3 regions of the Plantactinospora sp. ZYX-F-223 genome follow, and region 1 is predicted to be linked to each of the others. Evidence: riboswitches for the same ligand, from Rfam matches in the RefSeq annotation. Region 1 holds a riboswitch; each other region holds the start of a gene.
What was found. A riboswitch is a leader RNA that binds a small molecule or an ion and turns the genes downstream of it on or off. The one in region 1 is predicted to bind cyclic di-AMP.

Region 1 (5,510 bases):
CGATCCCCGGGCCGGGCACGGCACCCCGGCGGTCTCGCAGCCGGTGAAGGCCGGCCGGTTGGTGGCGAAGTCCGGGTCGATGGTGACCAGGCCGGCGGCCGGGATGCCGACGCCCCGGAACGGCGCCTTGAGCAGGTCGAAGTAGTGCGACCAGTCCCAGTACGGGCCCGGGTCCCAGTGCATGCCGCGCACGTTCGCCGGCAGGATGCCCGGGACGTTGTCGTGCCCGATGACGTGGTCGCGGTCCAGCGGGATGTCGTACCGGTCGGCGAGGTAGCGGACGAGTTTGGCCGAGGTCCGGTACATCGCCTCGGTGTACCAGGTGCCCTGGGCGGCGAAGCCCTCGTGTTCGAGGCCGATCGCCTTGGCGTTGACGTACCAGTTGCCGGCGTGCCAGGCCACGTCCTTGCCCTTCACGTGCTGCGCGATGTGCCCGTCCGCCGAGCGGAGCGTGTACTGCCAGCTCACGTAGGTCGGGTCCTGCACCAGCCGCAGCGTGGTGTCGTAGCTGCCCTCGGTGTCGTGGATGACGATGTACTCGATCTTCTGCCGGCCCGGCCGGTCGGAGAGGTCGTGGTTGCCGTAGTCGCCGTCCCCGAACGCCTGGTAGGGGGCCGGGATCCACTCGCAGGAGATGTCGCGCGGGCACTCCAGCCCGTCCGGGCGGGGCGTGCCGGGCAGGCCGAGCCGGTCCAACCAGGAGCGCTGCGGTGCGATCCCGGGGCGGCCGGGCAGGGTGATCCGATGGCCGTCGTCGGTGGTCCGGGTGGCGCCCTCGGCGAGGGTCCGGTACACCTCGTCGGCGAAGGCCGCCGCGGCGTCCGCGCGGTCGCTGCCGGCGTACCGGGCCACCGCGCCGTACCAGGCCGCCGGGTCGCTGGCCGGGCCTGTCGGCGCGGCCAGCGCCTGCTGGTACGACGCCAGCAGCGCCGCCCCGCCCCGGATGTTCGCCGCCGGTTCGGCGCGGAGTAGGTGTTCGTCGACCCCGGTCAGCGCGGCGGCGGCGTCCAGGGTCTGCCCGCCGGGCGGTGCGTCGCCGGTCCGGTCGGCGTACGGGCCGGCCGGTCCGGTCACCGGTCGGGCGGGTCGGGCGTCGTCACCGCGCCGGTCCTCGCCGTGCTCGGGGTGTTCCGGCTCGGCGGCCAGCCCGGCGACGTCGGTCAGGTGCATCGGGCCGTACCCGCCGCTGGTGCTCGGCGTGCCGGCGTTCGTGTCCCAGCGAGATTCCAGATAGGAGACGCCGAGCAGCACGCTCTCGGGTACGCCGAACTCGGCCGCCGCGGCGGCGTACTCCTGTTGCCGGGTGTCGGGGGATGTGACGGTGGCTGGCGCGGGGCTGGCCGGCAGCAGCGCGGCGGCGCCGACGACCGCGGCCCCGATCGCGATTCTCCTGCTCAGCGGGTGTCTGGTGGGAAGCATCGAACCTCCATGAGCCGGGGGTGGGCCTGAAGATCACCCTCCACCCGGGACCGGTGCCCGTCAATACCTGCCGACAAAGCTCGTCGCTATGCAGAAAACTTTCACCGACACGCAGCGTGTTCGGCGTGTCCCAGTGGCTCCCACCGTCAGCGACCGGTCCGATACCTAACGAATCGACTCAGATCACGGGGTTGCGTTTGGATAACACCCTTCTCTAGTGTTGGGGACCGTCGAGCCGACGGCAGGCCGCCTAGCCGGGCGGCGACGTCTCGACACCGCCGAATCGTCACACTCAGCGAACCGGGGACCCGAGCTTCATGGGGTGAATCCGCGTCTCACGCGGTAGGGCGACAATCTTCCCGCCCGAACCCGTCAGCTAACCCGGTAGGCGGGCTACGGAAGAAGGAGTACGGACCCCGGTGGCTCCCCCTGCCCCGTCGCGGTCGCCATCCCTCCGGTCGGCATCCACCGACGCCGGGAACGCGAAACCGCGCCCTCGAAGGTCCATTCTCGCCATCGCGCTCACCGCACTGGCCAGCGCCGCGGTGTTGCTCACCGGCACGACGCCGGCGCTCGCCGAACCGTCGGTGGCCGAGATCGAGCAGCAGATCGACACCGCCTGGCGCAAGCTGGAGCCGGTCGTCGAGAAGCACAACGCCACCCGGCAGGACCTGGCCGCGAAGAAGAAGCAGGCCGCCGCCCTGCAGAAGAAGATCGCCCCGCTCCAGTCGCAGATCGACGCCGCGATGAACCGGGTGAGCGACTTCGCGGTGCAGGCGTACAAGGGTGACAAGGCCTCGGCGGTCAACGCTCTGCTCACCTCGAAGTCGCCGACCGCGCTGGTCGGCCAGCTCTCGGTGCTCGACCAGTTCGCGCGGCAGCAGCAGCGCGAGGTGCAGGCGGTCGTCGACCTCAAGGACAAGTACGCCTCCCAGAAGGCTCCGCTGGACCGGCTGGTCAGCCAGTTGACCAAGACCGAGAAAGAGCTGGCGGCGAAGAAGAAGGAGATCGACGCCGAGGTCGAGCGGTTGCAGAAGCTGCGGATCCAGGCGTACGGGAACGGCTCGGCCGGCCCGCTGCGGCCCGCACCCTGCCCGGCCACCTACCCCGGAGGTGCGGCCGGCAAGGCGGTCAAGTTCGCCTGTGCCCAGATCGGCAAGCCGTACAAGTGGGGTGCCGAAGGCCCCGGCTCGTACGACTGCTCTGGCCTGACCCTGGCGGCCTGGAACCAGGGCGGCGTATCGCTGCCGCACAACGCCCGGGCGCAGCGCAGCCAGACGGCCAGCATCAGCCGCTCCGCGCTACGCCCCGGTGACCTGGTCTTCTACTACGCCGACCTCAGCCACGTCGGCATGTACGTCGGCGACGGCTGGATCGTGCACGCCTCCCGGGCCGGCGAACCGATCAAGATGAAGCGGATGGACGACGGCGAGATCCACAGCTTCGGCAGACCCGGCTGACGCCTGTCGGACCGAGTCAACGGCAGAACCCCCGTCGCGCAGCTCAGCTGCGGCGGGGGTTCTTGCCGTTCGGTCCTGGTTCGCGTTCCAGCTTCCGGTCGGGCCCGGTCCGGGCCGTTCGGTGCCGGCGTGCTGCCGCTGTCGACCGCAGCGTCAGCGGGTGGGCCAGGTGCGCCAGTTCTGCCAGGAGCGGCTCGGGGTGGGGCCGCGCTGCCCCTGGTAGCGCGAGCCGTAGACGGCCGACCCGTACGGGTGGGCGGACGGCGACGAGAGCCGGAAGATGCAGAGCTGACCGATCTTCATCCCGGGCCAGAGCCGGATCGGCAGGTTGGCCACGTTCGACAGCTCCAGCGTGACGTGCCCGGAGAAGCCGGGGTCGATGAAGCCCGCGGTCGAGTGGGTGAGCAGGCCGAGCCGGCCTAGACTCGATTTTCCTTCGAGTCTTCCCGCCAACTGGTCGCCGAGGGAGATCACCTCCAGCGTGGAGGCGAGCACGAACTCACCCGGGTGCAGCACGAACGGCTCGCCGTCCGGCACGTCGACCAGCGAGGTCAGGTCGTCCTGCTGCACCGCCGGGTCGATGTGCGTGTAGAGGTGGTTGTTGAAGACCCGGAAGAGCCGGTCCAGGCGTACGTCGATGCTCGACGGCTGCACCAGCGCGGGCTCGAACGGCTCGAGCGCGAGCGTGCCCGCCTTGATCTCGATCACTAGGTCGTGGTCGGAGAGCAGCACCGGATCACCTTAGCGAGTCGTGCGAAGTCGACGGGCCGCGACCTCGCCGATGGGTGGGATCGGGGTAGGTGATCGAACATGTGTTCGATAGAATGTACCCATGGCATCCTGGTCCGAATTCGCCTCTGACGAGCCCCGACTCGCCGACGCGATCCGCGTCCTCATCCAGCAGTACGGCCCGGGTCTCGGCTACCTGGCGACCGTGCGCGCCGACGGTGGGCCGCGCGTGCACCCGGTGTCCCCGGTCATCACCGACGAGGGACTCTTCTGTTTCGTCGTCGACTCTCCGAAGCGGCGCGACCTCGAACGGGACGGGCGCTACGCGCTGCACTCGTTCCCTCCCGAGGACAGCGACGACGAGGCGTACGTCGCCGGCCGGGCCCGACCGGTGACCGACCAGGCGCGGGTGGACCAGCTCGCCGGCAACCTGCGGGCCGCACCGCAGGTCGACTGGCGGCTCTTCGAGTTCACCGTCGACGTGGCGATGGTCGCCCGGCACGGCAGCAACGGCGCCACGCCGCTCGCCGCCGGAGACCGGTCCGAGCGTCCCGCCGTGCAGGTCTGGCTCGACCCGGCCGGCGCGGCCGGCGGTCCCGAGGGCAGTGCCGCCGCCGCGCCAAAGCGACGCGGCCGGCGCCGGGCCGTCGAAGAGGCGCCGGTCCCGGCGTCCTGACCTACGGCTCGCGGAACGCCTTCCACGCCCTGAGCATCCGGAGCGCCTGCCCAAAGGTGAACTCGTACATGCAGGCGTCGACCGAGTAGTCCATGAAGTTGTGGATCGGGTCGAGGCCCGGCCTCGTCGTGCAGGTGTCCCGTCGCTGCGGGCAGCCGAAGCCCGGCTCCGCCTCGGCGGGCGTGTCGAAGACGTGATCGCCTCGACCCGCGCAGCCCTCCTGGAAGGTGTGGTAGAGGTTCAGCCAGTGTCCGATCTCGTGGGTGGCGGTGTCGCCCGCGTTGTACGGCGCCGCCGTGCCGCCCGGCAGCGACTCGGCGAGTACCACCACCCCGTCGTGCGGGTCGAATTCGCGCTTCGGAAAGGACGCCCAGCCGAGCAGTTCGTCGTCCAGTAGTCCGGTGTAGACGTTCAGGGTGTGCTTGCCGCCGACCCGCAGCGCACGCTTCATCTGCGCCTCCGCCGGGCTCTCCGGCACGATCGGATACCAGGCCGGGTTCACCACCCGGTTCACCTTCCTCAGCCTGAAGTGGAACGGCGTCCAGGCCCCACCGGTACGCCCGCCGAACGAGTCGTTCAACACCTTCAGTTGGGCGTTGATCAGTGACAGTGGGATGTCCCCGTCGGCCCGGGTCCGCCGCTCGCTGATCACGTGGAACACCACGTTGACGGTGATCCTGAGCCTCGCCGATATGCCAAGCGGTGCCACCCCGACCCGTTGTGCGTACGCCGAGTCCACCGCACGATCCAGTTCGGCGGCCTCGGTCGGAGTCAGCTCGTTCGGCTCGGTGGTGTGCGCCGCTCCGGGCCGCACTTTCCCATTTGGATGAGCCTCGGTCGTCTCGACGCAGCCCGGTCCGCCGGACCCTCCGGCCGAGCCCGGGGGTGCCGCCACGACCGGACCGGGTCCGAGCAGCAGGACGAGAAAGATGCTCGCCATGCCGGTCATGCCGGAACGCGACGACGGTCGCAGTCCACGAAACGCCATTGCCAACACCCTTTGCATCCGGAGAGTGGCTCTGTGATGACGCGGAGCCATAGTTGCAGGTGGGGCGGACGTTACTCGCCGTGGCCGTAGTTGCAAACGAGGCGGCACGGCGTGGTTCGCGACCGATCCGAGCGAGTGGCAGCGCGCTCGCCGCCGTACCCGGGGGGAGGGTGAGTGCATGATCGGACCCGACCAGGTACAGTGGGGTCCGCTCGCGGGTGTAGTTCAATGGCAGAAC
Region 2 (12,750 bases), on a different contig from region 1:
TCGCCGATTGCTTCCGCGCGCTCACCACCGACGGTGTCGACGCGGTCGTCGACACCGCGATCATCGGCGCCCCGCTGCTCACGGCGATCCGCCGCGGCGGCTCCCTGGCCTACGTACGCGGCGTGCCGGACCACCCGGCGTTCGAGCGGGCGGCCGCGACGCGCGGCGTGACCCTCGTCTACGCCTACGTGCACGACTACGACGGGCGACGCGACAAACTCGACCTGCTCCGCCGGCTCGCCGACGAAGGACGGCTCAGCCTCCGAGTCGCCGACACCTTCCCGCCGGAGCATGCGGCGCAAGCCCATCGGCTCCTGGCGGCCGGCGGCGTCCGGGGCCGACTCGTCATCGAGTTATCAGGTTGACGAGTCGGTCGCCACGGCACCAGACCGGGATCGCGTCCCGGTGGCGGGACACCAGCCGGGGTCGACGCGGCCTACCGGAAGCCCTCCCATCGGGCGGGGTGTGCTGGCGGGTCGTGGTGGCCCAGTTCGCCGAAGGTGACAGGCCGCGACGGCAGCCCCGCCCGCCGACAACAACGCCCCACCTGCAACCGCCCCGGCTGCCACACAGGCGTCCAGCGGGGCGCCAGAGGCAGATTCCGGCGTGCCTTCAGGAACAGGTGGTAGCCACTGTCGCGGCGACGCTGCCGGTAGGCCAGCGGTTGCACCGGCCACCGGCAGCTTGCCCGTCGACCTCGTCTTTGGGCCGAAGGGTGGGGTGATCAGGCGGAGTAGCCGCGGGTTCCGATCCAGTTCGCCATGTTGATTGTGCTCATCCAGTAGCTGGCCGGACCGAACATCCCCGATGAGTCCGACACCTTCACCATGCGCCCGTCGTCGCTGTAGCCGACGAGTGCGATGTAGTGCCCGCCCGGGAAGTCATGCCACGTCCCGTCGGCATCGGTGGCGCCGCCGGCGATGTTCGCCACGATGGCGTAGCCGTTGCTGGTCGCCCGCACCACGTCGGCCTGGAGTCGATCCATCTGCGCGGGTGTCGCGTCCTGCCCCGGAATCATCCGGGTGCGGTACCAGTTGCTTCCGACCATCTCGTTGAGCACACGAGTCGTGTCCTCGGCGGAGTCAGTGCCGTTGACCGTGGTTCGCAGGCCCCGGGCAAGCTGGTCCTGGCTCACATCGATTCCACGAGCGCTGAGTGCGTTACGCACCGCGGCGGGCCCGCAGTAGTAGAAGTTGGGCTGATACTCGAAGGACGCGTCGAGCACTTTTTCTGCGGGAGCATCGGGCTGCGCCGGTTGTGACGGCTCGTCGGCAGGTGCCACCGAACGGGATTCAGGACCGGTCGACGCCCCGGTGTCCGGGTCGGCGGCGGCCGGAACAAGTGACTGCGCTGTGGCGCCGCTGGAGGTTCCCTCTGGCGGTTGGTTGAGCAGGGCTCCGGCTGTCGCGGCTGTCGCGGCTGTCACGACGGCGGCGGACAATAGGCCCAGCCTCTGTGCCCGGCGAAGGGCGCCAGGTCGGAACAGGCTACGCGGTGGTTCTTCGAGCATGCATGGTCTCCTTCCCATGCCGCCGACCGGGTTAGCTGACGGGTTCGGGCGGGGAAAGAGGATGCCCTACCTGGCCTCTTGGCCTACGGATTCACCCCAAGATGCGATGGGTCCCCGGCTCGCTGAAAGCGATTAGGCGGGCCCGATTCGACGCCATTGGTCAATGACTGACAACCGAATCAGGCGGCGCCGAGGCTACGAGGAGCCGATCAGGGATGCCAAACGCTCACCCAATCATGTGAGCCACCGCACTCACATCGCGTGCGTTCCCGGCCAGGTATACGCAGCGACGTAAAGGATGTTGGAAAACGTCACGAACGGGTCCTCCGGTGATACCGGCCGTGAAGGCGGTCGACCGTCTGCACGGCTTGGGTAGGCCGCTGTCGAAGCGCGAGTGCTCCTCGTCGCATGCGGCGTCGGTCCGTCCGGTACGAGATAGCGCCGCGCGGCTTGTACACGGACAGGATGGTGGTGACGAGCAGAAGCAGCAGCGCGGCGGTCCCGTGAAGCAGCGGCGAGGTTCCCAAGCCACGCAGGTCGTTTCCCGGCAACGCCGGGTCGGTGGCCGCTTGCGCGATGTGGCCGACTGTCTGCGTGTACATCAGCAGGACGGCGGTGGCCAGGATGTTCAGGATGAGTTTGAACAGAACCCAGTAGTGTCGGGTGAGGCCCCAACTGGTGCCTGATGCCTGGACGATTCCGGTCACGAGCGAGGCGATGCTCAGGGGCACGAGGGCGTACCAGGTGACCGGTTCCATCGCCAGGTAGGCGGCTCGTACCAGCTGCGTGTCCTGGTTGGCTAGCCCGACGGCGGCGAGGACGACGAAGACCAGGACGGCGCCGAGCCAGCCGACGGAGAACGTGACATGCGCGGTAAGCGCGAACCGGCGCAGGCGGGGACCCATCATCAATGAACCTTTTTCAACCTCCCCTTGCGGTCCGGCGGACCGCAAGGTCGGACGCGGTGCGTGAGCGTCGCGCGGTCCAGGTTGAAAAAGGTTCAATGGCCGCCCTCGGGCGGCATGTGACCGCCGGATGTGCCGGGCACGCCGGAGGTGGGGGTGTCACCGGTGGGCAGGTGACGGCTGGGGCCGTGGCCACCGCCGGCGAACATCCCGAGGAGGAGCAGCAGCACCAGCGCACCGATGCCGATACCGAACACTTTCACCCAGGCTGGGGTGGCTGCGCGGCTGGTGCCGGGATCGAGGGCGGCGTGGCCAGGTGAGTCAGGCATGGGTTCTCCGAGGCAGGGACGAGTTTGTCGTGATCCGGATTCGACCCCAGTTTTACGAGACAGACTGTCGCTGTCAAGCCAGATCGTCATCGGATCGTCATGGTGTATCCTGGTGACGTGCCTAGACTGTGGAACGAGACGATCGAGGCGCACCGGCGCGATGTCCGCGACGCGATTCTGGACGCGACCTGGTCGCTGGCGGCCGCGCACGGGCCGCTGTCGGTGACGATGTCGCAGGTCGCGGAGAAGGCCGGCATCGGGCGGGCGACGCTGTACAAGTACTTCCCGGACGTCGAGGCGATCCTGCGGGCGTGGCACGAGCGACACGTGGCCGGGCACCTCGACCAGCTCGCCGAGCGCCGCAACCAGCCCGGCCGGCCCGGCGAGCAGCTCAGCGCGGTGCTGGAGCACTACGCGCGCATCGTCCACGAGCGTGGGCGGCACGGCGGTGATCTTTCCGCGGTGTTGCATCGCGGAGAACAACTCGCACAGGCCCAGCGCGAGCTCCACGATCTGGTCCGGGACCTGTGTGCCGAGGCCGCCGCCGTAGGCGACGTTCGCGGAGATGTCGCGCCAGAGGAGCTCGCGGCCTACTGTCTGGGCGCGCTCACCGCAGCCGGCGGCCTGCCGTCCGAGGCGGCGGTGACGCGCCTGGTCACCGTCACCTTGACGGGGTTACGGCCGCCGGCGTGAACCACCGAGGCGACCGGTGATTCGGGCCGTACGGCTGCCCTGCGATTTGAGGTCGTGCGGCGCGGACAGGTCTCCGCCACGGTTGGTACCGAGTCAGCTCCGCCTGATCAGGTGTCCCACTGCGGCCATCATCTCCGCGGCCATCTCCTCCGTGCGGTCCTCGACGACGCCTTCGCGCATACAGTGCCGGGCGTGGCCGTCGAGCAGGCCGAGGGCCACCTTTGTCCAGTGCCGCCTGGATCGCGGAGATCTGGGTGAGCACGTCGATGCAATAGCGGTCGTCGTCGACCATCTTCTCGGGATTCGAGCCGCTGTCACCACCGCCGGCTAGGGCATCGCGAACGCGTGAGTTCCGCGCTGGGCTGGCGGTCCGCGACGCGGGTCCCCCGGTCCACGGCGTCGGCGGGCTCTTCCGGTCGACGTGCACCTCGCTGCCCGATCCGGGGTGACGTTGTCCGGAGAACAAGCCGGGCGGGTGGGCCGGGTACACCCGGCCCACCCGCCACTGAACCTTTTTCAACCTCCCCTTGCGGTCCGGCGGACCGCAAGGTCGGACGCGGTGCGTGAGCGTCGCGCGGTCCAGGTTGAAAAAGGTTCACTGATCAGCTACTTACCGCTGAGCATGCTCCGCATCTGGCCGATCTCCGCGGTCTGATCCGCCTTGATCTTCGCGGCCAGGTCCTTCGCGGCCGGGTTTTGGCCCTGCTGCAGTTCGGTGTCGGACATCTGCACCGCTCCCTGGTGATGCTGGATCATCATCTCCAGGAACATGCGGTCGAACTCGCCGCCGTCAGCCTTCTCCAGCGAGGCCATGTCCTGCTCGGACATCATTCCCGGCATCGCCCCGGTGGGGCTGCCGCCGTGCGTGCCATGCCCGCCACTCGACGGCGACGGCATGGGCACGCCCCAGTCTCGCAGCATGGCCGTCATCTGCTCGATCTCGGGCTGCTGCGCCGCCTTGATCTTCGCGGCGAGTTCCTTGACCTTCGGGCCGCTGGCCCTGGCTTCGCCGAGCTCAGCCATCTGCACCGCCTGCTGGTGGTGCGGAACCATCCCCTGAGCGAACGCGATGTCCGCCTGGTTGTACGCCACGGTGGCGGACGCGGTACCAGTGGGGCTGGCGGTGGCGGCGGCCTGATCGTCGCCGTGGCCGCCTCCGTGCGAGGCGCCGCCGCAGCCGGCGGCAAGGGCCACCGGCACGAGGGTGGCCACGACCAGCCCAGCGAGCCGGAAAACGTGTCGGTTGGTGCGCATGACGAAGTGACTCCCTGTAACGAGAACGAAAGATCGAAGGCAGGCGTGTCCGGCCGACCCGCCCGCAGCGGGCGGATCGGTACCGGCAGGGAGTCGGCCTAGATTCGCCAGATGGACAACGCGGTCAGTGACGGAGGGCCGCAGCCGCTGCCGTCCGCCGCGTCATTCGCCGCCGTTAGCGGTGACAGCGCTGGCGTGATGGATTGAAAGACGCTGGGTGCCGGGGTCAGAGCCGGTGCCGGGGCGGCCAGTCCGTGGCCCTGGGAGGTGAACTGGCACACCTGTCCGGGATGTCCATGCGGAGTCGTGGGACATGGGTGTTCCGGCGGGCATGCCTGGGCTCCGCGGTCGACCACCGCCTGCCCCACATCCCCGGGCGTCATCGCCTGGGCCACCGCCACGTCGGGCCCCGGCCCGCCCGAATCGTGGTGATGATGACCGCCGGGTGCAACCGTCCCGGCGAGCTGGTGCATGACGATCACGCCGACGAGGGCGCCGAGCAGGGCAAGCAGCCGAACCGATGACAGGCCCGCCGCAAGTACGCGGCCGAGCTGGTGTCGGGTCATGGCTGCCATCATGGTCATCGTAGCCAGCGGGGAATTCCGGCGTGCCGGCTGTCGCAACCACCACTCGATACGGGGATCGCTGTGGTCAACGGTAAGTCGATGTCGTAGCCGGCGCGGGCGTCGTCGGCGAGGGCGCTGCGGGCGTCGCGTGTACGCCATGGTCGCTGACCTGGGCGTCGAACCAGGCGTGCAGGGCGGTGACGATCGCCGGGTCGCTGGTGGTGTAGGTGATCCGGGCGATCGTCACCGGTCTCCTCATACTCGATAGTGATCTTCCCGGCGCTGTCGCGGAGGACGGCGAGTCCGGGAAAACGGCCGCCGTGGATGCTCGCGGGGTCGGTGAAGTCGCCGCGACGGAACCTGTCGGCTTCCTGCCGCAGGTGCTGGACCAGGTCAATCTGGCCGGCGTCCCGCGGGTCGTCGGCGACGACGGTCTGGACGCCGCCACCCTCGGCCTTGTGTGCCGCCGAGCCAGTCGTCGATCTTCACGTGCCGCGCGGTGAGAAGGGTGTCGCGGTCTGCCGTCACGAACCGATCGTCAACACCCTTCCCTCGCACCCACCGCCGGGACCCCGCCCGCGCCGCGACCGGCGCCATCGGTGTCCTGCGCGCGATCAGGCGGCGCGGCCGGCCTTGAGGCAGGCGGCGATGTCGACGACCCGGCGGGCCTGGTGGCGGGCCGCCTGCAGGATCACCTCACCAGGCGGGCCGTCGCCGACCACGTGGGAGGTGCCGTAGGGGTTGCCGGACTGGAACTGGATGGGGTCGGTGTAGCCGGGGGGCACGATGATGCCGCCCCAGTGGCAGAACGTGTTCGCCAGCGCCAAGAGGGTGGACTCCTGTCCGCCGTGAGCGGTGCTGGAGGAGGTGAAGGCCGAGTACACCTTGTCGGCGAGCTTGCCCTGGAACCACAGCGGGCCCGTGGTGTCAATGAATGCGCGCAGCTGGCTGGCCGGGTTGCCGTAGCGGGTGGGAGTGCCGAACAGCACCGCGTCAGCCCAATCCAGATCGTCGTGGCTGGCCTCGGCGATGTCGGCGGTGTCCTTCAGGTGTCGGTCCCACTCCGGCCTGGCGCTGACCGCCTCCGGCGGGGCGGTTTCGGCGACCTTGCGCAGTCGCACGGTGGCGCCGGCCTTCTCGGCGCCTCCGGCGGCGGCTTGCGCCAACGTGTGTATGGTGCCGGTGGAGCTGTAGTAGATGATCGCGACGTGCACGGGTTCCACGATCGGTTTCCTTCCTGTGCGGTTCTGACCGGTACGACGAGACAGCCCGACGAGATGTGAGGCGACGTGCGGACCTCACAATTCGGGGCGACGGTTCGTCGTGAGAGGTGAGCCAGATCGTCTGAAGGAGCCGGTGAAACCCATGACCAACCCGTCCGAGCCGGGACCCGGTCGGCCCGACCCGAGCCTGAGCGCGATCGTCGGCGAGCGGCGTCGGCTGACCAACCTCGCGTACCGGCTGCTGGGCTCCCTGGCCGACGCGGAGGACGTCGTACAGGAGACCTACGCCCGCTGGTACGCCATGTCCCCCCGGCAGCAGGAGGACATCGACTCTCCCGGCGCCTGGCTGACGACCGTTGCCAGCCGTATCTGCCTGGACCTGCTCCGCTCGGCGCGGATCAGGCGCGAGCGTTACGTGGGCGAATGGATCCCGGAGCCGCTGCCTGACCGGGCGGAGTGGATCAGCGGGCGGTCCGGCGGCGGCCTCGACCCGGCCGACCGGGTCACCCTCGACGAGTCGGTCAGCATGGCCTTCCTGGTCGTACTCGACGCGATGACCCCTGCCGAGCGGGTCGCGTTCATCCTGCACGACGTCTTCGGCTACCCCTTCGCCGACGTGGCCGCGATCGTCGGCCGTAGCCCGGCGGCATGCCGCCAGCTCGCCGCGTCGGCCCGCCGGCGCATCCGCGTCCCGCGGCCTGACCCGGGCTCGTCAGCCCGGCGTGCAGACGTCGTCCGGGCCTTCAAGCGCGCGTGGGAGGCCAAGGACATCGACGCACTCATCGGCCTGCTGGCCCCCGACGCCACGGCGACCGGCGACGGCGGAGGGTTGGTCACCGCCGCGCTCCACCCGGTCGAGGGCGCCGAGCAGGTTGCCCGCTTCTTCGTCGGCCGGCCCGCCGTGGCGGCCAGCGTAACGCTCCAGGAGTGCACGGTCAACGGTCAACCCGGACTGGTGGCTCAGCGGGACGGCGTCACCGTGTCGGTGATGGCGTTCGACGTCACCGACGACCGCATCAACCACATCTGGGCCGTACTCAACCCCGACAAGCTCCGCTCCTGGACCACTGAACCTTTTTCAACCTCCCCTTGCGGTCCGGCGGACCGCAAGGTCGGACGCGGTGCGTGAGCGCCGCGCGGTCCAGTTGAAAAAGGTTTACTGGCTGACAGCTCCGGAAGCGGCGGCCGTCGAGGCCCCGCGCTGGCCGCGTTGCCGGCGAACCTACGCGGCCGGATCCCCAAGTTCCCGCCGGCGCCCGCCCCGACCAAGGTGACGCTGCCCAAGGACGGGACGGCCAGCTTCTTCAGCCGCATCCCCACGACGCAGAAAATCGCTTTCATCACCATCGACGACGGCTGGGAGAAGAACCCGCTCGCACTGAAGCTGTTCCGCGCCGCGAACGTGCCGATCACGCTGTTCCTCGAGGTATCACTCTGCTGCCGCTCAGAAGCGCGAGGCCGGCCAACTAACGATCGCTGTCACAAACGACCCCACCAGCCGCTTCCAGGTTCAACTTCCGACGTGGATGCCCGGCCGGCGGCCGGGATCCGGTTCGTTCCGGCGGATGATTTCGCGTACCACCGGGGCCGTGTCGCCGCGGCCGAGGAGGAAGTAGCGGAACATGTGCACCAGGGGGCTGCCTTCGGCCCAGGCGAAGTAGCAGTGCGGTCGGACACCAGTGGTGTCACGCAGGGCGAGCAGGATCGCCGCGATCGCGTTCGGCGCGGCCGGGGACTCCGCACGCAGAACCCGGTGCCCGTCGACGTCGACACCCCGCACGGTCAGGGTGTCACTGAAGGCCGACGGGTCGACCACGTCGATCTCTAGGAACAGCACGTCGGCGCTGCCCGGCACCGGATTGTCGGTGCGCTGCTCGCGTTCCTTGCCGGCGTACTCGGCGGCGTCGCCAACCTGGCGTCGGTTTGCGATCAGGTTCAGCGCCCCGTCGTGCGCCAGGGAATCGGTGACGAACTGGCGGGCGGCCAGGTCGAACTCGATGCGGTCGGCCCGTAGCTCGGTGGTGCGGGATACCCGGGAGATCAGCGACACGACGATGATCCCGGCGATGAACACCCCGGAGATCGCGATCCCGTCGGGCTTCTCGACGATGTTGCTGGCCAGGGCGTAGAGCAGCACGGCGGTGAGCAGTCCGAACCCGGCCACGCCGAGGCGCTGCCGGCGGCGTGCCGCCGAGACGGTGACCGCGAAGGCGCCGGAGACCATCATCGCAAGGATCCCGGTCGCGTACGCGCCGGCCTGGGCGTTGACGTCGGCCCCGAAGGCGATCGTGATCGCCACGCAGATCACGGTGTAGACCAGCACCACCGGACGGACGGCGCGGCCCCACTCCGGCGCCATCCCGTACGACGGCAGGTAGCGCGGCACGATGTTGACCAGGCCGGCCATCGCCGACGCGCCGGCGAACCAGAGGATGAGAATGGTGCTGATGTCGTAGACGGTGCCGAACGCCTCGCCGAGCTGGTGGTGGGCGAGCCAGGCCAGCGCCCGGCCGTTGGCGTCACCGCCGGGCTGGAACTCGTCGGCGGGGATCAGCACGGTGGTGACGAAGCTGCTCGCCAGCAGGTAGACGCTCATGATGACGGCGGCGGCGGTGAGCAGTTTGCGGGTGTTGCGGATCCGGGATTCCAGCCGTTGCCGTTCGTCGGTGCCGTCCGCGGCGACCAGCGGCATCATGCTCACCCCTGTCTCGAACCCGGACAGGCCCAGCACCAGCAGCGGGAACGCCAGCAGGGCCGGCCCGGCCAGACCTCCGACGCCGTCGGTGGTGAGCGCGTCGGTCCACGCCGACAGCGCCGCGGGGGTGGTGACGACCTCGACCAGCCCGGCCAGGATGATCACCGTATTCATTCCGAGGAAGACCGCGACCAGCGGGATCGCCACGCTGACCGCTTCGCTGAAGCCGAGCAGGAACACTCCGCCCAGCACCAGTAGCAGGACGACGGTCAGCGCTACCTCGTGGCCGTGCAGGGCGGCCGGTAGGTACGGGTTCTCCACCACGTGCACGGAGGCGTCCGCCGCGGACAGTGTGATCGTGATGATCCACGACGTCGCGACGAAGCCGAGCAGGACCAGTACGAACAGCTTGCCCCACCAGAATGGCAGCAGGTTCTCCAGCATCGCGACCGAGCCGGCGCCGTGCGGGCTCTCCCGGGTCACCCGCCGGTACATCGGCAGCATTCCCAGCAGGGTCAACGCCACGATCAGCAACGTCGCCAACGGTGACACCGCCCCGGCCGCCAGTGCGGCGATCGCCGGCACGTAGGCCAGGCTGGAGAAGTAGTCGACTCCGGTCAGGCACATCACTTTCCACCAGGTGTGCGGCTGGGCGTGGGCCTCGCCCGCCGCCGGCCCGACCGGCTGTACCTGATGCCGTAGCAACCACCCCGTCAACCGGCCGGTCGGCGCCGGCTTGCTGCCGGGTCTTTCCACCACGTCCGGCACCGCGAGATCGCCGGTCACCCTCATCAGTCCTCCCCAGGACACGCACCCCCGCCGCGGCGGCCAGGACCGCCCGAGGCACCCGCTCATCGCCACATGCCGGTCCCTCGACGTGGACAGCCGTTTCGACCGGCTCGCCATGCTTATGGCAGTGGGCTGGCCTGGTCAACGACCACAGCCGTCAAGGAAGCGTCAAGATCGCCAGCACCGGGGTATGAGAGCTGTCAGACACCTTGCTTCCAGGGCGCTGGCACCTACCCTGCGACCGGATCGAGCCGTCGGCTTGTCGGCCGGGCCGGGCTACGTCTGGCAGCGGTAACCGGCCCGGGGTCCGGTATGCAAAGGGCGCCGGTCGCGGCCGGTCGCCTTCGGGCTGCCAGCGCGGCCGTGCCATGTCCCGGCGCCGTCGAGGCCCCGCCGGTACGAGCCACGCCGTGGCGACCCCACACCAGGAGCCGGTGGTGCCCGCTCGCGGTCGGGGAGGTCAGCGACGGGGTTATCCGACGTGTACCAGTGGCCGGCGGCTGGGATCGGGTTCGGCTTGGCGTAGTACCTCACGGGTCAGTGGTGCGATCTCGCCGTCGCCGAGGAAGAGGTACCGCAGCAGGTACATCACGGGGTTGCCCTCGGTCCAGGCGAAGTAGATGTGGGGTAGTCGGCCGGTGGTGTCGCGCAGGTGTAGGAGGAAGCCGGCGAGGGTGTTCGCGATGCTGGCGCCCTCGACCCGCAGGATGCGGTAGCCGAAGCGTTCCTCGCCGGTCACCACCAGGTCGGATTCGAACTCGGACGGGTCCCGTACGGTCACCTCCAGGAACAGCACCGGTTCACCGACGGGAATGTGGTTGTGCGCGCGTTGTTCGGCCTCCTTCTCGCGGTACTCGGTCTCGTCACGCTCATGAGGCTCGTTCGCGATGAGATGTAACTCGCCGCCACGCCTGATCACGTCGGTGGTGAACTGTCGGGCGAGGGCGTCGAGGCGCACGTCGGTGACGCGTAGCTCGGTCGCCCGCAGCGTCCGGGACAGGATCGAGGTGGCGATGATCGCCACGATGAACACGACCGCGATCCGCACGCCGTCGGGTCGTTCGATGATGTTGGCGATGGTCGTGTACCCGAGTACCACGGTGATGGCCCCGAACCCGAGCGCCGGGGCGGTCTGGTGGCGACGGCGGGCGGAGAGGGTGACAGCGAGCGCGGCCGAGCTGATCAGGACGAGGACGCCGGTGGCGTATGCGCCGCCCTGGGCGGTGACGTCGGCGCGGAAGATCAGGGTGATCAGGAACGCCACCAGGGTGAAGACGATGACGAGGGGGCGGATCGCCCGGGTCCAGTCGGGTGCCATGCCGTAGCGGGGCAGGTAGCGCGGGACGAGGTTGAGCAGGCCGGCCATGGCCGACGCCCCGGCGAACCACAGGATCAGCACGGTGCTCAGGTCGTATACGGTGCCGAAGCCGTTGCCGAGGTGGGCGTGGGCGAGGAACGCCAGCGCCCGGCCGTTGGCCTCCCCGCCCGCCTCGAACTCCTCATGCGGGATGAGCACAGTGGTCACGAAGCTGCTCGTGATCAGGAAGACGCTCATGATCACCGCGGCGGTGACCAGCAGCCGCCGGGCGCCGCGGATGCGTCCTTCAGGCTGGTCCGGGTCGTCGGCTGCCCGTCCCCGAATCAGTGGCATGACCGCCACTCCGGTTTCGAAGCCGGAGAGGCCCAGCGCGAGTCGGGGGAAGACCAGCAGCGCCACCACCAGGATCCCGAACGGGTCCGGATGTTCGTTGACCAGCAGGTGCCGCCAGTCGGCGACCAGGTGCGGTCGGCTCCACAGGTGTCCGAGCGTTGCCGTGATCACGATCGCGTTGAGTAGCAGGTAGGTCGCGACCAGGACGACCGCGATGCCGATCGCCTCCTTGAACCCCCTTAGGAACACCGCGCCCAGGGCAGCGATCAGCACCAGCGTCACCCCGACCTGCGCGTCCTGCATCGGCGCGGGCAGGTACGGGTTCTCGAGGATGTGGGCGCTCGCGTCGGCGGCGGACAAGGTGATGGTGATGATGAAGTCGGTGGCGGCGAAGCCGAGCAGCGCCAGTACCAGCAGCTTGCCTCTCCAGCGCGGTAGGAGGTGCTCCAGCATTGCGATCGACCCCTGCCCGTGCGGGCTCTCCCGGGCCACCCGGCGGTACACGGGCAGGGCGCCGAGCAGGGTCAGCGCCACCAGGACCAGCGTGGCGACCGGGGAGACCACGCCGGCGGCGAGCGCGGCGATGCCGGGCTGGTAGCCCAGGGTCGAGAAGTAGTCGAGGCCGGTCAGGCACATCACCCGCCACCACGACCGCTGGTGGGGAGTGTCCGGCGCCGTGTAGGGGCCCCGGACCCGGCCCGGTCGCATCCCCTGCAACAGCCAGCCGCGCAGCCCGGCACCCCTGGGCGCGCTCCGCCCCCGCACCGCCCGACCCATCCGCTGACAGCCCCCGTCCCCGGCCTTGTCGTACTGCCGACGCGCAGACATCGTGGCGCACATCGGTTCGACTTCGCCGGGAATCGGGTAAAGCGCCGCCGACGGCGCCGCCCATGATCACTCCCGGTGCGGCGGCAGCGCTCTGATCAATGACCCCCTCGCTACGAGAGCCCCAGGGGGTGCTGGCACACGCTTAGTTCCTGACCTCCACCCAGCACGATCCAGGCGCTCAGGACGCCGACGGTCTCCAGGTGCTGCCAGGAGTGGGCGACTCGAGGCCGACCGGGGCGTCCGGGGGAGGGCGGACCGCATGTCGGGGCCCATCCAGTAGATCGGACGGATCTGGGCGGCCGGCCCG
Region 3 (12,750 bases), on a different contig from region 1:
GATCTTCGCGGCGGCGGCCCGGGTGATCCGCCAGGTCTTCCCCGACCTGCCGCTGCCGGTCGCGGTGCGGGCCACCGGGATACCCCCGGTCGAGCTGGTGGTGCCGGCCGCCGAACTACCGGACGCGGTCCGGGAGGCGGTGGCGAAGCTGCTCACCGAGGTCGAGGGGACGGTCGGGGTGATCAGCGCGGTCGACCGCCGGGCCGAGGTCGCCGGCTGGCTGGAGCCGGCCGCCGACCCGCGCCTCCAGGTGGTCGACACCATGCAGGCCAAGGGCCTGGAGTACGACGGCGTCGTGCTGGTCGGCCCGACCGAGATCCGGGCGGACTCGGCCGCCGGGGTACGCACCCTCTACGTCGCGCTCTCCCGGGCCACCCAGCGGCTCACCACCGTCGACCCGGCGTGACGGCTCCCGGCCCATGGGTCGGTGCGGGTCGGGCGCCGGAGCGGTGTCGGTTGCCGGGTCGGGTGGCCGGGCCGCCCCTGGCGGCGGCCTCCGAGATGGCGAAGCCCCCGGACCCGGGTCTACCCCGGGCCGAGGGCTTTGCGCCGTTCTGGGGCCGGCTGTGACCGGTCCTGGTGGCTGGTTCGTCGGTACCTCGGTGTCAGGCGTGCGTCTTCGCCAGGTTGACGAACGCCCGCCAGGCGGCCGGACCGAAGGTCAGCGTTCCGCCGTCCCGGTCCTTGGTGTCCCGGACCAGTACCCGGCCGGGGAGGTTGTCGGCAACCTCTACGCAGTTGCCGGCGTTGCTCCCAGAGCGGGACGACTTACGCCACTTCGGGGTCATGATCATCAATCGCCTTCAAAATGAGGTCGCGGGACATCTCACAGGGTAGTGCGCGCGCGTTGACCGACTCCCACGCGATGACCGCGTGCCGGACATCGCGCACCTGTGATCCGACGGTACCCTCTCGAAGCGCGTCCATGTAGACCACCGTCGCCCCATCCGGCAGGGTGGCGAGGGCGAACGCACCTGTCATCCCCGAATGAAGCCCGGCGGAGAATGGCACCACTCGGACGTGGACGTTCGGGCGGCACCCGACGTCTACAAGGTGCTCAAGCTGCGCCTTCATGACCGCACCACGGGGGCGCAGGACCCCCTCTCCGATGATCGCCGTCAGAATGGCCGGATCGGGTCGGTCGAGAACCCTGGCTTGTCGCGCCAGTCGGATCCTCACGGCCTCCTCGACCTGCTCCAGGGTGTGTCCGCCGATCTCAATGATCGCCCGCGCGTACGCCTCCGTTTGGAGCAATCCGGGAATGACGGAGTGCTCGAAGGTTCGGAGCGCAATCGCGCGACTCTCGTTGTCCGCCCACGGGCGCAGCCACGGTGCGACAGCCTCACCCCGGGATCGATTGGCGCTGGCCCGAAGTTCGCCGCTGGCCTGAAGTACCCCGTCCAGCCGTTCGGCCATGTCATCGGGCGGGACGCTCCGACCCGACTCGTAGTGGCCCACCTGAGAGCCACTGACGTGCACCGCAGCGCCCACGGCATCCTGAGACAGTCCTTGCTCTGTCCGAAGCTTGCGCAACAGATGACGAAACTCGTTCGTGTCGGCCAACTGCGCCCCTCCGTCCGGATGTAGGCCACGAGTGTCCTTAGTACATCTTCCGTTATCGCAACGTCACGGTCCAGGGTGGAGGCCAGACGGAGGAGCCATTACAACGGCCCGCTTCAACATGCCGGGGGCGTGGCCCGCAAGATCCGCCCCGGCAGTGGTTGTCTTTCCGTCAACGGGGGCGGTTGCTCGTACGGGACACGGGCACCGCCCCCTTTCCTGTTGTTTACCGGAACGGGAGGGCAAAAGAATGGGACAGGTTCGTGGGACCAGATTCCGCCATCGTCGGGTCTGGTGGCGCTTGTGGCGCTATTGCTGGTGCGGACATCGATGGATCTGCCCCGACTCGGATCCCTGCGTGTGCTCCTACTACCCCCGGCGGGGTAGTAGGAGCACACGATCGGCGCGTGCCGACACCGCACCCGCCGAGAGTGCGTCCCTGACGGGTGCCGAGTTCCGCCGGGCGGTCCGGGCTGCCACGGTGGACGCCAGGATCGCCCGGGAAGCACAGGTCGGGCACGAGGAAGCGCCGCCACCACCCTCGCAGCCGGCGGAGCCACAGCGCCCGTGGATCGACTTCCCCGACTCCCGCAACGCAGGCCGGTACGACGGGTGGAACGGGCCGACCCGGGCACACCTGGCCAACGGTCAGGCGGGCGGCCTGACTCCGGCACAGCAGCACCGAGCCCGGCACGCCGAGCGGGTGTAGACCGTGATCGGGCCATGGGCGCGATGGGAACGGCACATCGCCCGACGGCGGGTGCGTGACCGCCAGGTGGCCGGGCAGCACCGCTGCCTCATGGTCAGTCCACAACCGTCCATGATTGATGGTGGCCGCCGGAGTAGCTATGGGTGTGCCCAAGCGGCGGGCTGTCGTCCAGGTCCCACCCCAACTTCCCTTGTCAGACAAGGATGTTCAGTGAGCGACACACCGCATCTCGGTCCCCCGCCCCAGCGTGTTGCCGTCGACGCGGAACAGGTGCGTCGGCTCGTCGCCGGCCAGTTCCCGCAGTGGGCCGACCTCCCGGTTCAGCCCGTAGCCAACGGTGGCTGGGACAACTGGACCTTCCACCTCGGCCCGCAGATGTTGGTGCGTCTGCCGAGCGCATCCGAGTACGCCGAGGCGGTCGACAAGGAACACAAGTGGCTTCCGGCGCTCGCCCCCCGACTCCCGCTGCCCATCCCCGCCCCACTGGTGAAGGGCGAACCTGACGAGGCCTACCCCTACCCGTGGTCGATCTACCAATGGCTCGACGGCGAACCTGCGAGCACGGACCGTATCGCCGCCCCCGTCCGATTCGCGCTCGACCTGGCCGAGTTCCTGGCGGCCTTGCAGAGCATCGATACCACTGACGGCCCCCGCCCCGGACAGCACAACTGGTACCGGGGCGGCACGCTGCGTACCTACGATGGGCAAGCGCAACGCGCGCTCACAACACTCGACGGCCATGTCGATGTCGACCTGGCCCGCGAGATCTGGAAGAGCGCACTGGACGCACGCTGGGACGGTGTGGAGAGCTGGTTCCACGGTGACGTCGCCCAGGGAAATCTCCTGCTCAACGACGGCGAGCTGGCGGCTGTCATCGACTTCGGGACATGCGGCGTCGGCGATCCGGCCTGTGACCTGGCGATCGCATGGACATTGCTGACCGCCGACGGCCGGCAGGCGTTCCGGGAGCGACTGTCCGTCGACGATGCGACATGGGCGCACGGGCGCGGCTGGGCCCTCTGGAAGACGCTCGTCACCTGCTCCTACAACCTGGGCGATGCCGACGAGTCGGCCGCGAACGCACTGCGCGTCCTCGGCGAGATCTTCTCCGAATACGTCGGCGGCGCCGTCACCACGCCCAAGCCATGACCAGCCGCTACGCCCGGCAAGCCCGCAGCGATCCATGATCGTAATCCCCGGCCGGAGTATTCAGTCAGGTCCGGAGCGAGCGCGACGTTGCGGAGTCCCATCCCGCCCGCGTACAGGGCGAGGGTGTGTCCGTTCTCCTCGTCGGCGGCCCGGCCGCGCGCGCGGCAGCGCGCGTACGTCGGGCCGGCGCCGGGCTGTCCGCATCTCGACAGCTCGGCGCCGCCGCGCCCCGCCTCCGGCGACACTGGCCCGATGCGCCCCGTCGAACCGGTGCACCCCGTCGCCCGGCCCGGCGGATGAACCGCCCGCTGCTCCGGCTCGCCCTGGCCGGGCTGCGCGCGCACGCCGTACGGGTGGTGCTGACCGGGTTCGCGGTGGTGGTGGCGGTCGGCTTCCTCGCCGGCACCCTGGTCTACGGCGACACCGCCCGGGCGGCGTTCTACACCGATCTGGCCCGGTCGGCCCGGAACGTGGACGTGGTGGTGGAGCCGGAGCACGGGCTGCTCACCCCGGCGACGGTACGCCGGGTGGCGGCCGTCGACGGTGTCGCGGCAGTGGACGGGCGGGTGGTGGCCTGGCTGGGCGTACTCGACCGGAACGGCAAGCTGATCACCAGCCAGGACCACATCGGGTACGCCCTGTCGGTGCCGGGTGACGCCGCGCTGGCCCCGTACGACGTGGCGGCCGGACGGCTGCCGCACAGCGCCGGCGAGATCGCCCTGGACCGGGCCACCGTGGCCGGCGCCGGTTTCGCGCTCGACGGCCCGGTGACCGTGCTGGACCGGGCCGGCACGGCGCACCGGCTGCGCCTGGTCGGCGCGCTGGACCTCGGGGTGAACCGGCTCTTCGGCGGCTCCGCCGTCGCCGCGCTGACCCCGGCCGACCTCGGCACGCTGACCGGTACCGCCGACTACGCCCAGGTGGTGGTCCGGGCCACCGAGGGCACCGACCCGGCCCGGCTGCGGGACCGGATCGCCGAGGCGGTCGGCCCGGGCACGCGCGCCCTGACCGGGGCGGCCCTGCGGGACCGGCTCGCCCGGCAGGCGGCCAAGTACGTCGACGGCTTCCTCGCCGTACTGCTCGGCTTCGGCCTGGTCTCGCTCACCGTCTCGGCGTTCGTCATCTACAACACCTTCGCCATGCTCGGCGCGCAGCGGGTCCGGGAGGTCAGCCTGCTCCGCTGCGTCGGCGCCTCCCGGGCGCAGGTGCGCGGCGCCGTACTCCTGGAGGCGGGCATCCTCGGCCTGCTCGCCTCGGTCGGCGGGCTGCTGGCCAGCCTGCTCGTCGGGTACGGGCTGATCCGGGGTCGTGAGCTGGTCGCCTCGGACATCCCGCTGCACGCCCCGGTGGTGCGCTGGCCGACCGTACTCGTCGCGCTCGGCTTCGGCACCCTGGTCACGGTGCTGGCCGCGCTGGTGCCGGCGGTGGAGGCGAGCCGGGTGGCGCCGCTGGCCGCACTGCGGTCCCGGGACGCCGTCGAGGCCGGCGGCGGCCGGCGCCGCCGTACCCGAATCGCCGTCGCGCTCGGCCTGGCCGGGGTCGGCGGGCTGGCCGTACTGGTCGGGCTGCCGCTGGCCTTTCCCGGGCTGCCGCTGGTGCTCGGCGGCGGCATGGTCGCCTTCCTCGGCGCGGTGGTGGCGGCCCCGCTGCTGGTCCCCCGGGCGGTCCGGCTGGTCGGCTGGCTGCCGGCCCGGGTCTTCGGTCCGGTGGTACGGCTGGCCGTAGCGAACGCCCGACGCAATCCCCGGCGGGCGGCGGCGACCAGCACCGCGCTGACCATCGGGGTGGCCCTGATGGCGATGTTCAGCGTGCTGCTGGCGACCGCCCGGGAGCAGGCCGGACGGGAGCTGGCCGAGAACTTCCCGGTGGACTTCGTACTCGACCGGGTCCGCACCGACGGCTCCCCGGCGGCGGTACGCGGCCCGCTGCCGCCCGGGCTGGCGCAGCGGCTCCGCCCCGATCCGGCGTTCGGCACCGTCGCCGAGGTACGCCTGGCCAACTCGCCGCTGGACGACCGGATCCGGGTCTGGGCGGTACCGCCCGAGCGGCTGCACGGACCGATCCGCCCCGAGGTGACCGCCGGCAGCCTGGCCGGGCTGGCCCCGGGCACGGTGGCGGTGAGCCGGCAGCTCGCCGCCGACCGGGCCATCGGGGTCGGCGACCGGATCGCGCTCGGCCTCGGCCCACCGGGGCCGCTGACCGTGGTGGCGGTCTACGACGACAGCCCGGTCGACGGTGCCGCCCTGGTCCCCTGGGCGTCGTTCGTCGCCGCGTACGGCCCCGGGGAGCCGGACCGGCTGCTGGTCGACCTCGCTCCGGGGGTGTCGACGGCGGCCGGCCGGCAGGCGCTGGACGCGGCCCTGGCCGACCAACCGGCGGTCCGGGTACGCGGTCTCGCCGACCAGGCGGACGCGCTGTCCCGCACCCTCGACGAGCTGCTGGGGATCTTCGCGGCCCTGCTCGGCATGTCGGTGCTGATCGCCGTGCTGGGCATCGGCAACACGCTCGCGCTCTCGGTCGTCGAGCGCCGCCGGGAGTCGGCGACGGTCCGGGCGCTGGGCCTGTCCCGCCGGCAACTGGCGACCATGCTGCTGACCGAGGCGGGCCTGGCCGGTGCGGTCGGGGCGCTGTCCGGGATCACTCTCGGGCTCGGCCTCGGCTGGACGGCGGCGATGGGCCTGATCAGCAGCTACGGGCACGGGCTGCCGGCCGTACCCGTCGGGCAGCTCGCCCTCTGCGCCGCGCTGGCCGCCTCGGCGGCGGTGCTGGCCAGCCTGCTGCCGGCCCGCCGGGCCGCCCGGGCCCCGATCGTCGCCACCCTCGGCGACGACGGGTGAGCCGGGCACGCCCGTCCGTCGTTCTCCGGTAGGGACGGGTCACCGTCGTTCTCTGGTAGGACGGGTCACCGATTCCGCACAGGACGGGTTCCCGCCGCCGCCCGGCCGGCAGTATCGACGGCGGGGGCGACCACGGCGGAAGGAGGGGGCGTTGGGGGCCGGGCACGACCACGGGGGGCAGTTGACCCGGGCGGCGGAACGGCACCGGGGACGGCTCTGGGCCGCCTTCGGGCTGCTCGCCGTCCTGATGGTGGTCGAGACGGTCGCCGCGCTGGTCACCGGCTCGCTCGCGCTGCTCTCCGACGCCGGGCACATGTTCACCGACGTGCTCGGGATCGGGATGGCGCTGGCCGCGATCACGGCGGCCCGGCGGGCGGCCGGCGACCCGCAGCGGACCTTCGGGCTCTACCGCCTGGAGGTGCTGGCCGCGCTGGCCAACGCGGTACTGCTGTTCGGGGTGGCGCTCTACGTGCTGGTCGAGGCGGTACGCCGGTTCGACGACCCGCCCCGGGTCGCGGCCGGTCCGATGCTGCTGGTGGCCGTGCTCGGCCTGCTGGCCAACGCCGCCGCGTTCGGCCTGCTCCGGGCCGGGGCGCGGGAGAGCATCAACGTGCGCGGCGCCTACCTCGAAGTGCTCGCGGACCTGCTCAACTCGGTAGGCGTGATCGTCGCCGCTGTGGTGATCATCCTGACCGGCTGGCGCTGGGCCGATCCGATCGTGGCCCTGGCGGTCGGGCTGTTCATCCTGCCCCGCACCTGGCGGCTCGGCCGGACCGCCGTACGCATCCTGGTGCAGGCCGCGCCCGAGCACCTCGACGTGGCCGCCGTACGCGCCCGGCTGGCCGGCGTACCCGGGGTCTGCGACGTACACGACCTGCACGTCTGGACCCTCACCTCCGGCATGGAGGTGGCCTCGGCGCACCTGAGGCTGGACAGCGACGCGGAGGTCGGTACCGTACTCGCCGCGGCCCGGTCGGCGTTGCGCGAGGACTTCCACATCTCGCACGCCACCCTCCAGGTCGAGCCGAACACCGCCCCCGGGGGCTGCGGGCCCACCGACTGGTGACCGGTCGCGACGCTGCGTCACAGCGCGGCCGGCCGGAAACTGTCGGAATTCCGCCTCAGCAGACGTCGAGGCTCACCGATAGTTAGCGGCATCTTAAGTTTCGACCCGGTGCTTGAGGTTTTTGTCCGGATACATCCTTGCGAAGTAGGAGAATCGCGAATCTAACTCCGGCAACGCCACGTATCCCCGGGCGGCAACTGCCGGTAGGCTCGGCTCCGGTCTCCGCCGGGCGGCGCCCTCCGGCGCCTGCGGAGGCCGTCGCCTAATCGCACACGCGAGCCGGGGAACCACGTACCAGGGGTGCATCCGCTCCAGCGGTAGGGATCTTCCGTCCCGAACCCGTCAGCTAACCCGGTCGGCGGCTGACGGAAGGACATTGTCATATGCCGTTCCTGGCACCCACCCGACAGGCTCCGGCGTCCGCGCGGAGAGCCACGAGACCGCCCCGGAAGGCCGCGACGACCGTGGCCGTCGCCCTGGGCATGGTCCTCGCGGCACTCGGCGGCGCACCCGCCGCCGCGGCACCGGAGTACGCGACCCCCGGGACGCTGGCCGCGGCACCCGGCGGGGACGACATCGACGGAGGCACCGACAGCCTGCGCGAGCAGCTCCAGGCCGCCAGCAAGGGCTACCTGACCGCCAAGAACAGGTTGGCCAACTCCGTCAAGCGGCAGAATGAACTGAACCAGCAGCTCGCCGCGCTGCGTACCGAGGTGGCGACCCGGAGCGAACGGGTCGCCGAGATGGCCGACATGGCGTACCGGACCGGTCGGCTCGGGCAGGTCTCCGCCCTGCTCAACAGCGGTTCTCCGACCAGTCTGGTGGACCGGGCCGCCGCACTCGACACCATCTCGGCGAACGAGAGCCGGGAGTTGCGCGGGTTGCGGGAGAGCCTGGACAAGGAGACCCAGGCCAAGGCGGCGCTCGACAAGGAGGTCGGCGAGCAGCGCAAGCAGGTCGAGGTGATGGAGACCCGCAAGAAGCAGGCCGAACGGGCCTTGGCGGCGGCGAACAACAGCGGCGGCGCCGGCTCGGGGATCAGCGGCAGCGGCGGCGGGTCGGCGCGACCGGCACCCCGCAATCCCGACGGCTCCTTCCCCGACGAGTCGTGCAGTCTCGACGACCCGACCACCAGCGGCTGCATCACCGCGCGGACGCTGCACGCGCTGAAGCAGGCCCAGGCGGCCGGCTTCACCCGGTTCGTCTCCTGCTTCCGCAGTGGTGGCAGCGGCGAGCATCCGAAGGGGCAGGCGTGCGACTTCGCCGCCCAGCGGAACGGGTTCGGCGGGGTGGCGACCGGCGGCGACCGGACGTACGGCAACAACCTGGCGGCGTACTTCGTGCGAAACGCCGATCGACTGGGCGTGCTGTACGTGATCTGGTTCAAGCAGATCTGGCTGCCGAGCAGCGGTTGGAAGACGTACAACGGGGGCAACGGTGACCCGTCCAGCGACCACACCAACCACGTGCACCTGTCGATGAACTGATCGACCGCACCTGAGGCACCGATCGCGGACCGCCGGCACCGCCCGCCACCCCTGGGCAGTGCCGGCGGTTCTCGGTTCGCACCCGGCCGGAACCCCGACCGGGTGCACCGGTCAGCAGCCGATCCGGGTCGAGCCGAGCGCCACGTCGTCGAACCAGAGCGTGTCGGCGCCCTCGCCGTAGCTCTCCCAGCCCAGCCGCAGGTCGGTGAGGCTCGGCCGCCAGTTGGCCCGGTTGTACCACTGTCCGTCGACGTCGTGTGTGGGCGTACCGTCGGCGGTCAGCCCGGTCACCGCGGTGCCGTTGACCCAGGTGGAGAGCCGGCCCTGCGCGCCGTCCACCATGAACTCCAGGCAGGTCCACTGGTTGACCGGCAGCGGCGCGCTGAGCGCGACACCGTTCGGGCTCTGCTCCGGGAGGGTGGCGTCGTCCGAGGCCCGGTTCCACTGTAGGGCGGCGTTCTGGCCGCCCATCCGCAGGTCACGGTTGCCGTCGTTGGCGTCCCGCATGGCCAGGAAGGTCACGTGCGAGGTCGGCAGCGCGGTGGTGTGCCGGACCCAGAGCCGGGCGTAGCGGACCGCCCCGACGGCGCCGAGGTCCCGGGTGGAGCCGACGAAGACGTGGTTGCAGTAGCCGACGGCGCCGTTGATGCGTACCGACCGGGTGCCCTGGTGCGCGACCGAGGTGTCGATGCTGGCGGTGCCGCTGCCCGAGCAGTCCGGATAGCTGACGCTCCAGTCGCCGGAGGGCGCCGTGCCGGTCTGGTTCTCGAAGCCGTCGCAGAGCACCGCCGTACCGCAGCCGCTCGGCGGCGGGGTGGTCGGCGGGACCGTCGGCGGCGGGGTGACCGTCGGCGGGACGCTGGTGGGCGGAGTCGTCGGCGGCCTGGTCGTCGGCGGCGCCGTCGTGGGCGGAGTGGTCGGCTCGGCACCGTTGCACGGCTCGCCGTTGAGGGTGAACCCGGTCGGTGCCGCCGAACTGGCGGCATAGCTGCCCTGCACGCCGAACTCGGTGGAGCCACCGGCCGGCAGCGACCCGTTCCAGGCCACGTTCCGGGCGGTCACGGTCGCGCCGGACTGGCTGACCTGGGCGTTCCAACTGTTGGTGATCCGCTGGTCGCCACCGTAGGTCCAGGTCACGGTCCAGCCGTTGACCGGGGTGTCCCCGGCGGTCACCCGGATTGCGGCGGTGAAGCCACCGGTCCACTGGTTGGCCGTGTAGTCGACCAGGCAGCCGGCGGCGGCCCGCGCGGTCGGCGTCAACCCGGTGCCGAGCACGGCGACGCTGCTCGCGGCGATCGCGGTCACCGTGGCCAGGGCCAGGGAGACGCGACGGTACGGTGCGGAGATCCGCATGGGAGTTCCTCTCGGACGACTGCCGGCCCCGTCGCCGCCCCTGGCGCGTGCCGGCAGTGCTGTTACGACGACGAGTGGCCGGCGCGCGCGGCGCGTACCGCCCTCGTTGGACTCCCGTGACCAGCTCCCATGATCATCGATCCCCCACGACACCCGGCCAGCCCGTACCGGTCGCGTGACGGCGCCGACCAAGCTTAGAGACAACCATCGATACGAGCAACCGGCGCGCCCGCCCGCCCGGCCGGGCTCCCCCGTCAACTCAGGCACTCCGGCCAGCGACAATGACCGGGTGACGATCGCGCGCTCGCTGCTGCTGTTCCTGCTCGCCGCCGTCGCCGAGATCGGCGGGGCGTGGCTGGTCTGGCAGGGCGTACGCGAGAATCGGGGCCTGCTCTTCGTCGCCGCCGGCATGCTGGCACTGGCCGGGTACGGCTTCGTGGCGGCGTTCCAGCCCGATCCGCACTTCGGTCGGGTGCTCGCCGCGTACGGGGGCGTCTTCGTGGCCGGCTCGCTCGGCTGGGCCGTACTGGTGGACCGGTTCCGCCCGGACCGCTACGACCTGGCCGGCGCCGCCGTCTGCCTCGTCGGGGTAGCCATCATCATGTACGCCCCCCGCGGCTGACCCACCCTCGGCGTTTCACGATCAGCGAGCCCGCACCGGGTCGATCGGTCGATCGGCTTCCGGGCGGTCGCGCGCCGGGACGCGACCGCCCGTACGTCGAGTTGCGTACCCGGGCCGTCCACATCCGCACGACGCCACGGCGCGGTTCCGCCGGCACCATCACTGGCATGACGCTCTCTCCGCCCTGGCGAAAAGCCCTCCTCACCCTGCACGTGGTCACCGCGGTCGGCTGGTTGGGGGTCGACGTGGTGCTGCTGACCCTCGGCGTGGCCGGGGCGCGCGGCTCCGACCCGGACGTGGTCTATCCGGTGATGGCCCTGGTCGGGCAGGCCGTCTTCGTGCCGCTGAGCGTGCTCGCCTGGCTGGTCGGAGTCGCCAGCGCGCTGCTCACGCCCTGGGGCCTGGTCAGGCACCGGTGGGTGCTGGTCAAGATGGTGATCACCACCGTGATGCTCGGCGCGGTGCTCTTCGCCCTGCTGCCGAACCTCCAGGCCGCCGAACTCGGTGCGGCGACTCCACCGGATGCCCGGCAGGGCCTACTCGCGGCACCGATCGTCTCCAGCACCTTGTTGGTGATCGCCACGGTGCTCTCCACCTACAAGCCGTGGGGCCGGATCGGCCGGGCAGGTGCGGTCAGGACCGGGCAGCGGCCAGCGCGGCCGGCAGCCGGGTCGCGAGGTCCAGGTGCGCGGCCCGGGCCTGCCGGAACGCGTACCGAAACAGCGGTGCGGGTGCCGACAGGGTGATCTCGACGTCGACGCGTACCAGCCCGTCGGCCTCGCGGGTCAGCCGGGTCTGGTTCCGCACCGTGGTACGCGGCCACTGCCGGGCCACCATTTCCAGCTCGTCGGCCGCCAACCGGAGCAGGTCGGCCCGGTAGGTGACCTGGAACCGGAACGGTCCCCAGCGCAGCCGGTCGGTGACCAGGTCGCTGCGCAGCACTCCGGGCCCGGCCGGACGGGGGCGCACCCGCACGATCAACGGATGCAACTCGCCCTGCCGTCGCACGTCGCCGAGCAGCCGCAGCGCGTCGGCCGGCTCGCAGCGCGCGTGCACCCGGTATCGGAAAGATCCGGTACGCGGCACCCTCTGAGTGTAGGAGCCGGGAGGACCCGGCGCACCGGGTGGCAGACGAGCACGCGCGGCGGGTGGTCCCTCGTGCGGCTGACCAGCGAGGGCCCGGAGCTGCATGGATAGCGGCTAACAGGGTACCTAACGGGCATGAGCGGACATGTCATGGTCTTTGCCCCTGATCCGCAGTTGACGGTCACCATCGACCAGCCCGCCAACGAGACCGAGCTCCACCTGCACCCCGGCGGCCAGGGGGTGTGGCAGGCCCGCATGATCAAGTGCCTGGGCGTGCCCGTGGTGCTCTGCGCCGGGCTCGGCGGGGAGATCGGACAGGTGCTCGAACCGCTGCTGGCCGGCGAGGGAGTCGACCTCCGGGCGATCCACCGCGAGTCCAGCAGCGGCGGCTACGTGCACGACCGGCGGCGGGACGGCAAGCGCCACGAGATCGCCTCGGTGCCGGGCCATCCGCTCGCCCGGCACGAACTGGACGAGCTCTACAACCTCGCGCTGAGCGAGGGGCTGGGCGCCGAGGTCAGCATCCTCAGCGGTCCCGGCCACCCGTCCCTGGTCGCACCGGAGATCTACCGCCGGCTCGCCGCCGACCTCGGTCACAACGGCAGCCGGGTGGTCGCCGACCTCTCCGGTCCGCACCTGGCGGCCGTACTGGACAGCGGCGTGTCGGTACTCAAGGTCAGCCACGAGGAACTGCTCCGGGACGGCCTGGCCGCCGACGACGGCGAGGCGGAGCTGATCCGGGTGATCCAGGCGCTGCACGCCCAGGGGGCCGAGTCGGTGGTGGTCAGCCGGGCCGAGGAGCCGGCCCTGGTACTGGTCGACGGCGAGGTGGCCCAACTCGACATGCCCCGGCTGGAGGTGGCGGACCCGCGCGGTGCCGG

Region 2: another riboswitch for cyclic di-AMP. It lies ahead of AAH979_RS37520 (C39 family peptidase); the one in region 1 lies ahead of AAH979_RS27505 (C40 family peptidase).
Region 3: another riboswitch for cyclic di-AMP. It lies ahead of AAH979_RS28335 (hypothetical protein); the one in region 1 lies ahead of AAH979_RS27505 (C40 family peptidase).

What each region holds. Positions count from the first base shown of each region.
Region 1 covers NZ_JBDJAV010000030.1:2,775-8,284, reverse strand. Annotated here, with positions in the region: gene AAH979_RS27510 (peptidoglycan recognition family protein) at 1-1,419, opposite strand, end outside; cyclic di-AMP (ydaO/yuaA leader) riboswitch at 1,686-1,826, shown strand; gene AAH979_RS27505 (C40 family peptidase) at 1,839-2,879, shown strand; gene dcd (dCTP deaminase) at 3,033-3,611, opposite strand; gene AAH979_RS27495 (pyridoxamine 5'-phosphate oxidase family protein) at 3,712-4,284, shown strand; gene AAH979_RS27490 (zinc metalloprotease) at 4,286-5,272, opposite strand; tRNA gene AAH979_RS27485 (tRNA-Gly) at 5,487-5,510, shown strand, end outside.
Region 2 covers NZ_JBDJAV010000060.1:30,584-43,333, reverse strand. Annotated here, with positions in the region: gene AAH979_RS37525 (NADP-dependent oxidoreductase) at 1-365, shown strand, start outside; gene AAH979_RS37520 (C39 family peptidase) at 725-1,510, opposite strand; cyclic di-AMP (ydaO/yuaA leader) riboswitch at 1,516-1,659, opposite strand; gene AAH979_RS37515 (DUF2269 domain-containing protein) at 1,822-2,418, opposite strand; gene AAH979_RS37510 (hypothetical protein) at 2,511-2,834, opposite strand; gene AAH979_RS37505 (TetR/AcrR family transcriptional regulator) at 2,862-3,437, shown strand; partial or broken gene AAH979_RS37500 (metal-sensitive transcriptional regulator) at 3,531-3,864, opposite strand; gene AAH979_RS37495 (DUF305 domain-containing protein) at 4,044-4,691, opposite strand; gene AAH979_RS37490 (DUF6153 family protein) at 4,790-5,266, opposite strand; gene AAH979_RS37485 (hypothetical protein) at 5,343-5,504, opposite strand; gene AAH979_RS37480 (hypothetical protein) at 5,485-5,760, shown strand; gene wrbA (NAD(P)H:quinone oxidoreductase) at 5,872-6,480, opposite strand; gene sigJ (RNA polymerase sigma factor SigJ) at 6,623-7,609, shown strand; gene AAH979_RS37465 (amino acid transporter) at 7,991-9,967, opposite strand; gene AAH979_RS37460 (amino acid transporter) at 10,437-12,443, opposite strand.
Region 3 covers NZ_JBDJAV010000031.1:60,644-73,393, forward strand. Annotated here, with positions in the region: gene AAH979_RS28300 (AAA family ATPase) at 1-406, shown strand, start outside; gene AAH979_RS28305 (DUF397 domain-containing protein) at 606-788, opposite strand; gene AAH979_RS28310 (helix-turn-helix transcriptional regulator) at 769-1,563, opposite strand; gene AAH979_RS28315 (hypothetical protein) at 2,042-2,269, shown strand; gene AAH979_RS28320 (aminoglycoside phosphotransferase family protein) at 2,480-3,418, shown strand; gene AAH979_RS28325 (FtsX-like permease family protein) at 3,715-6,255, shown strand; gene AAH979_RS28330 (cation diffusion facilitator family transporter) at 6,407-7,321, shown strand; cyclic di-AMP (ydaO/yuaA leader) riboswitch at 7,571-7,698, shown strand; gene AAH979_RS28335 (hypothetical protein) at 7,804-8,808, shown strand; gene AAH979_RS28340 (cellulose-binding domain-containing protein) at 8,920-10,161, opposite strand; gene AAH979_RS28345 (YnfA family protein) at 10,451-10,783, shown strand; gene AAH979_RS28350 (hypothetical protein) at 10,951-11,529, shown strand; gene AAH979_RS28355 (SRPBCC family protein) at 11,417-11,869, opposite strand; gene AAH979_RS28360 (PfkB family carbohydrate kinase) at 12,005-12,750, shown strand, end outside.